Regions from separate parts of the Streptomyces sp. TLI_053 genome, predicted to be linked through region 2. Evidence: riboswitches for the same ligand, from Rfam matches in the RefSeq annotation. Region 2 holds a riboswitch; the other holds the start of a gene.

Region 1 (3,399 bases), 1.8 Mb from region 2:
GCACCTTATGGGGCACCGTCGGCCACCGCCACGCCGACGTGCCAGGGCCCCCGCCGCTCCCCCGCCCGTGCCCGGCCCGACAGGCGCCGGACGAACGGCCGGGGACCGGCTCAGCCCCGCACGTGGAAGGGCGCGACCCGGTTCACCATCCACTCGACCACCGGATCGTCCGCGAGGTCGAGCAGTACGAGATGGACGCCACCGGGCAGCGGCGCGGTTCCCAGCGCGCGCCCCAGCGCCTCGTTCACCGCCCCCGGGTCGGCCGGGGCCGCCGGGTCCAGCTGGACGCCCACGAACATCACGGTCGGCTCGCCCTCGACGCTGGCCAGCGCCCGCCGGGCGGTCAGCACCCCGGGCAGCAGTGCCAGTTCGGCCCGGCAGGCGGCCAGGAACAGCTCCGGGTCCTCGCCCGGCACCGGCTCGCGCAGCGCCACCCGGCCCCCGGACGGCGCGTCCTGGGCGGCCTCCCAGCGGTCCTCGCGCGGCCCGCGGCGCAGCTCGGCCACGCCCTCCGGCGGGACCGGGATGCCCACCGGGGCCTCGGGGTTGACGGCGATGCCGACGCCCAGCGGCAGGCCGCGGGCGAACTCCCAGACCGGGGCGACCGCGAACGCCATCCCCGGCGCCTGCTGGAGCAGCACCTCCTGCGAGGAGAACACCGGGACATAGGGGCCGCCGGCCAGTTCCAGGGTCGGCAGGTCCAGCGCCCGTCCCTGCGGGTCGCCGCCGGACGGCAGCGGGATCCACACCTGGCTGCGCGCCAGCACCTCGATCACCCGCGGGGTCGCGCCCGGGTCGCCGAGCGCAGCGGTGAGCACCTGCTCCAGCTCGTTGGCCGGCCACGCACCGCCGGCCGGCGCCGACCGCGCCCCGCCCCAGCCCTGCTGCTCCTCCGGGTTGCCCATCCGCCCCTGTACCGCCCTCCGCTCGCCGATTCCCGCAGCCTAGCGTCCGGGCGCGGCACGGCGGGACGCGGAACGCGACAGAGAACGGGGAGGGACGTGTGAGGCAGCCCCCTCTCCCGCCATCGGTGCGGACGTGCCATGATGTGCCCGTCTGCGGTGGCATCCACCCAGGCCCTCCAACTCCATACCGGCCGCTCGAACCCGCGCGGGAGAGTCCGGAGTGCCCCGTCCTGGCGGCACAGCCGGCGCCGAAGGAGCAAGTCCTCCCCGGAATCTCTCAGGCCCCCCTACCGCACGGGTTAGGCAGATCTGGAAAGCGGTGCACGGCCCTGCCGTCCGCCCACCCACGGTGCAAGCCGCCATGCTGTCCTCTGACAGGGCAGTGGCCGGTGAAGCTCTCAGGTACGACGACAGATGGGGAGACCCAGCCGCCGCATGCCCGCGCGCAGGGTCCGCCGCCCCCTGCAGGGCCGGTCCCGGCGCGCGCACCCCTGAGTGCCCCGACCGAGGAGTTCCTGGCCATGTCGTCCCTCCGCCTCACCGCGCTCGACGCGCTGCACCGCGCCCTCGGCGCCACCATGACCGACTTCGCCGGCTGGGACATGCCGCTGCGCTACGGCAGCGAGCGCGAGGAGCACCTCGCCGTCCGCACCAGGGCCGGCCTGTTCGACCTGTCGCACATGGGCGAGATCACCGTCACCGGCCCGCAGGCCGGCGAGATGCTGGACCACGCCCTGGTCGGCTTCGTCTCCGCGCTCGGCGTGCTGCGCGCCCGCTACACCATGATCTGCGCCGAGGACGGCGGCATCCTGGACGACCTGATCGTCTACCGCCTGCGCGAGGACGCCTTCCTGGTCGTCGCCAACGCCTCCAACGCCCAGCTGGTGCTGGACGAGCTGATCGCCCGCGCCAAGGGCTTCAACGCCGTCGTCTCCGACGACCGCGACGCCTACGCGCTGATCGCCGTCCAGGGCCCGGAGTCCACCGCGATCCTGGCCGACACCACCGAGGCCGACCTGCCCGGCCTGAAGTACTACGCGATCCTCCCGGCCCAGGTGGCCGGCCGCGACGTGCTGCTCGCCCGCACCGGCTACACCGGCGAGGACGGCTTCGAGATCTTCTGCAACCCGGGCGACGCCGAGCAGATCTGGCAGGCGCTGACCGCCGCCGGCACCGACCGGGGCCTGATCCCCTGCGGCCTGTCCTGCCGCGACACGCTGCGCCTGGAGGCCGGCATGCCGCTGTACGGCCACGAGCTGTCCACCGACCTGACCCCGTTCGACGCCGGCCTCGGCCGGGTGGTGCGCTTCGACAAGACCACCAACGAGGGCGCCTTCGTCGGCCGCAAGGCCCTGGAGCGGGCCGCCGCCGAGGCCGAGGCCAACCCGCCGCGGGTCCTGGTCGGCCTGGTCTCCGAGGGCAAGCGGGTGCCGCGCGCCGAGTACACCGTGGTCTCCACCGACGGCGCCCCGATCGGCCTGATCACCTCCGGCGCGCCCTCCCCCACCCTCGAGAAGCCGATCGCGATGGCCTACGTGGACGCGGCCCACGCCGCCCCGGGCACCACCGTCGCGGTGGACGTGCGCGGCAAGCACGAGCCGGTGCAGGTCGTGGCGCTGCCGTTCTACAAGCGCGCCCGCTGACGCCGCTCCCCCACCTTTCCCTCGCGAGGCTCGTCCGCCCCTCGGGCCGCTTCGTCGTACCCGCTTCCCATCCTGGAGAATGACGCCATGAGCAACCCCCAGCACCTGCAGTACACCGAGGAGCACGAGTGGCTGACCACCGCCGAGGCCGGTGAGGTCGCCACGGTCGGCATCACCAAGCACGCCGCGGACGCCCTCGGCGACATCGTCTACGTGCAGCTGCCCGCGGTCGGCGACACCGTCACCGCCGGTGAGACCTGTGGCGAGCTGGAGTCGACCAAGTCGGTCAGCGACCTGTACTCGCCCGTCACCGGCGAGATCACCGAGGTCAACGAGGCCGTCGCCGACGACAACAGCCTGGTCAACAGCGACCCGTTCGAGGGCGGCTGGCTGTTCAAGGTCCGCGTGGAGTCGACCGGCGCCCTGCTGAGCGCCGACGAGTACACCAAGCTCACCAACCCCTCGGCCTGAGCCACCGCCGGGGCGGCCCGCCCGCGGCGGCCGCCCCGCCCGCCGGCCCTCCTCCCTCTCACTCCCGGGAAGACCCCACCATGACGGTTCTGAACCAGTCCTTGCACGCCCTCGACCCGGAGATCGCCGCCGCGGTCGACGCCGAGCTGCACCGCCAGCAGACCACCCTGGAGATGATCGCCTCCGAGAACTTCGCCCCGGTGGCGGTCATGGAGGCCCAGGGCTCGGTCCTGACCAACAAGTACGCCGAGGGCTACCCCGGCCGCCGCTACTACGGCGGCTGCGAGCACGTCGACGTGGTCGAGCAGATCGCGATCGACCGGATCAAGGCCCTGTTCGGCGCCGAGCACGCCAACGTCCAGCCGCACTCGGGCGCGCAG
Region 2 (3,399 bases):
CGTCGGTGGAGACCGAGATCCGGTCCTCGCCGTCCTGGAAGACGTTGATGCCGTTGGCGCGGGCGGCGGCGGCGATCCCGGCGGCGCGGCCCGGGACGACCGCGGTGACGGTGTCGAAGAACTCGCCGTGCAGCAGCTCGACGCCGCCGGCCCGCAGGCCCTCGGCCAGCGCGGCGGCGTAGCGGTGGGTGCGGCGGGCGATGTCGGCCAGGCCGTCGGGGCCGTGGTAGACGGCGTACATCGAGGCCATCACGGCGAGCAGCACCTGGGCGGTGCAGATGTTGCTGGTGGCCTTCTCGCGGCGGATGTGCTGCTCGCGGGTCTGCAGGGCCAGGCGGTAGGCGCGGTTGCCGTGGGTGTCCACGGAGACGCCGACCAGGCGGCCGGGCAGCGAGCGGGCGTAGTCGGCGCGCACGGCGAGGTAGCCGGCGTGCGGGCCGCCGAAGCCCATCGGCACGCCGAAGCGCTGCGAGGTGCCGCAGGCGATGTCGGCGCCGAGCGAGCCCGGGGACTTCAGCAGGGTGAGGGCGAGCAGGTCGGCGGCGACGGCGACGATCGCGCCCAGACCGTGGGCCTGCTCGATCACCGGGGCGAGGTCGCGGACCGCGCCGGTCGCGCCCGGGTACTGGAGCAGCACGCCGAACACGCCGCGCTCGGCGATCTCGGCCGGGATGCCCTCGGACAGGTCGGCGACGACGACCTCGACACCGGTCGGCACGGCGCGGGTGTTGATCACCGCGACCGTCTGCGGCAGCGTGTCGGCGTCGACCAGGAAGACGCCGCCCTTGACCTTGGTGACGCGGCGGGCCAGGGCCATCGCCTCGGCGGCCGCGGTGCCCTCGTCCAGCAGCGAGGAGCCGGAGGTGGGCAGACCGGTCAGGTCGGCGACCAGGGTCTGGAAGTTGAGCAGCGCCTCCAGCCGGCCCTGCGAGATCTCCGGCTGGTAGGGCGTGTAGGCGGTGTACCAGGCCGGGTTCTCCATCACGTTGCGGAGGATCACCGGCGGGGTGAAGGTGCCGTAGTAGCCCAGACCGATCATCGACCGGAGGACGGAGTTGCGGTCGGCCAGCTCGCGCAGCTCGGCCAGGACCTGGGCCTCGGAGCGGCCGCCGGGCAGGTCCAGCGCGGTGATCGAGCGGATCGCCTCGGGGACGGCGGCGGTGGCCAGCTCGTCCAGCGAGCCGTAGCCGACGTGGGCCAGCATCTTCTCCTGCGCAGCGGCGTCGGGGCCGATGTGGCGGTTCTCGAAGGGGCTGGCCTGTTCGAGCTCGGTGAGGGTCGCGGGGGTGGTGGGGCGTCCCGAGTTCGGCTGGGCGTTCATGGTGGTCGAGGCCTCCTGGTCACGGACCGGCGGGGGTGCGCACGCCGGGGCGCCTCGCCGCTGCGGACAACAGCGGAGGACCCGGTCGGACGAACCCGACAGGCCTCCCCCTCTGTCATCGGGACCTGAGAGCTTCGCCCGCGCGGAGCGCCGTGGGACGCCCCGCCGGCTTGCACCGTCGGTGAGGGTGGGGTCCGCCGGCTCCCTCGCCCGCGTTCCTGCCCTGCTTTCCAGAGTGACCTATCCCGCACGGTACGGATGCCTGAGAGATTCCGGGGAGGAGTTGCTCCTTCGGCGCCCCGACCAGCGGCTTCCACTGCCGGGGACTCTCCCGCGCGGGCTCGGCGGTCGCGCCCAGGGTACCAGCGGGAGGCCCGGCGATCACGGGTGCGTCCGGTCACTCCGCCGCCGCGGCACGATCGCCCGGCCTGCCCCGATCGGCCCAGCGCCGCGCCCGTCCGGCCCCGCCCCGGTCGCGGGGGTCCGGTTCATGGCTTTTGGTGTGAAGTGGCGGACCGGGCGGGCGGGCCGGCCGTCGTCCTGCGGGAGTTCCGCAGGATCACCGCACTGGAGGAAAGAGTGCAGACCGACATCGACCCCCGGGACCTCATCGGCCACAAGGCGGTCGACCGCAACGGGGACAAGATCGGCACCATCGACGAGGTGTATCTCGACGACGCCACCGGCCGACCCGAGTGGGCGGCCGTGCGGACCGGCATCTTCGGCCGGGACGCCTTCGTCCCCCTGACCACGAGCGAGTTCTCCGGCGAGGAGCTGCGGGTGCCGTACGACAAGTCCCTGGTGAAGGAATCACCGGACTTCGGCGTCGGCCAGCACCTGTCGCCCGCCCAGGAGCTTCAGCTCTACCGCTACTACGGGCTGGACACCCCGGTGGACGGCCGGCCGTCGGCGGGTGACGGCTCGGGCTCGGAACCGGCCGACCTCGACTTCGGCACCACCGCCGACCGGGGCACGGCAGCCGGCACGGCCGCGGTGGGCGCGGCCGCCGCCAACGCCACGGGCACCACCAACGGCACCACCAACGGCACCACCAACGGCATCGGCGCGACCAACGGCACGGGCACCGCGCATCCGGCCAAGCCGCTCGGCCTCCACCAGTCCCCCACTCCCGTCCCGAGCCCGGCCGCCGACCTCGGCAAGCCGTCCGACCCCGCCCCGGAGGCCCCCGTGCGGACCCTCGCCACGCCCCTGCCCACCACCACGACACCCGCCGCGCCCCACCAGGCCGCCGAGCCGCGCCCGCACACCCCGGCGGCCCCGTCGGTCGCCCCGGCCGGCCCCGCCGCGGACACCGCGCACCCCGGGACCGGCCCCGCCGCCTCCTCCCCGAGCGGCCCGGTGGAGATCACCTGCCGCGAGGAGCGCCTGGACATCACCACCGAGTGGCATGTGCTGGGCACCGCGAAGCTGCGCAAGTACGTCACCAGCGAGCCGGTGGAACGGCGGGTCGCGGTGGTCCGCGAACGGGTCCGGGTCGAGCGGATCCCGGTCGGGGACGCGGAGCGGGCCGCGCTCAGCGAGAAGGAGATCGCCGAGGCGGTGGAGGAGGTGACCCTCCGCGAGGAGCGCCCGGTGGTCCGCAAGTACCTGGCACCGATCGAGCGGGTCCGTCTGGTGGTCGAGCGGTACACCGCCGAGGAGGTGGTCCGGGACGAGCTGCGCCGCGAGCACGTCGAGGTCCACGACAACACGGCGGCGGCTTCGACCCCGGTGCCGTCGGCCGCCCACGCGCCGGCCCGTCAGGCCGCCCACCCGGCGGTCGAGGACCAGGCCCGCCCGGCCCCGCTGCGGCCGCTCGCCTGACCCCGCGGAACGGCAGGACCCCGGCCGATCATGGCCGGGGTCTTTCCTTTTTGCCAAGGCTTAACCAATGAATATTTGACACACTGAAGTATCTCCCTGCATGGTTACTTCAGTTCATTCACTATGTACGAGAGGAAGCAACCGTGAGTGAGGCACCACAGCCCACCACCACGACCGAGAAGCAGAGCAGCGCCCGGGTCCTGCCGGCCCTCATCCTGGCGATGCTGTCGTTCAGCGTGGTGCAGACCGCGGTC

Evidence for each region. A riboswitch is a leader RNA that binds a small molecule or an ion and turns the genes downstream of it on or off. The one in region 2 is predicted to bind glycine.
Region 1: linked by a shared signal. The riboswitch ahead of gcvT (glycine cleavage system aminomethyltransferase GcvT) and the one ahead of gcvP (aminomethyl-transferring glycine dehydrogenase) in region 2 are both predicted to bind glycine.

What each region holds. Positions count from the first base shown of each region.
Region 1 covers NZ_LT629775.1:3,795,215-3,798,613, forward strand. Annotated here, with positions in the region: gene BLU95_RS15010 (enhanced serine sensitivity protein SseB C-terminal domain-containing protein) at 111-905, opposite strand; glycine riboswitch at 1,102-1,208, shown strand; gene gcvT (glycine cleavage system aminomethyltransferase GcvT) at 1,427-2,548, shown strand; gene gcvH (glycine cleavage system protein GcvH) at 2,636-3,019, shown strand; gene glyA (serine hydroxymethyltransferase) at 3,100-3,399, shown strand, end outside.
Region 2 covers NZ_LT629775.1:1,979,478-1,982,876, forward strand. Annotated here, with positions in the region: gene gcvP (aminomethyl-transferring glycine dehydrogenase) at 1-1,321, opposite strand, end outside; glycine riboswitch at 1,562-1,665, opposite strand; gene BLU95_RS41350 (DUF2382 domain-containing protein) at 1,829-3,145, shown strand; gene BLU95_RS07730 (MFS transporter) at 3,289-3,399, shown strand, end outside.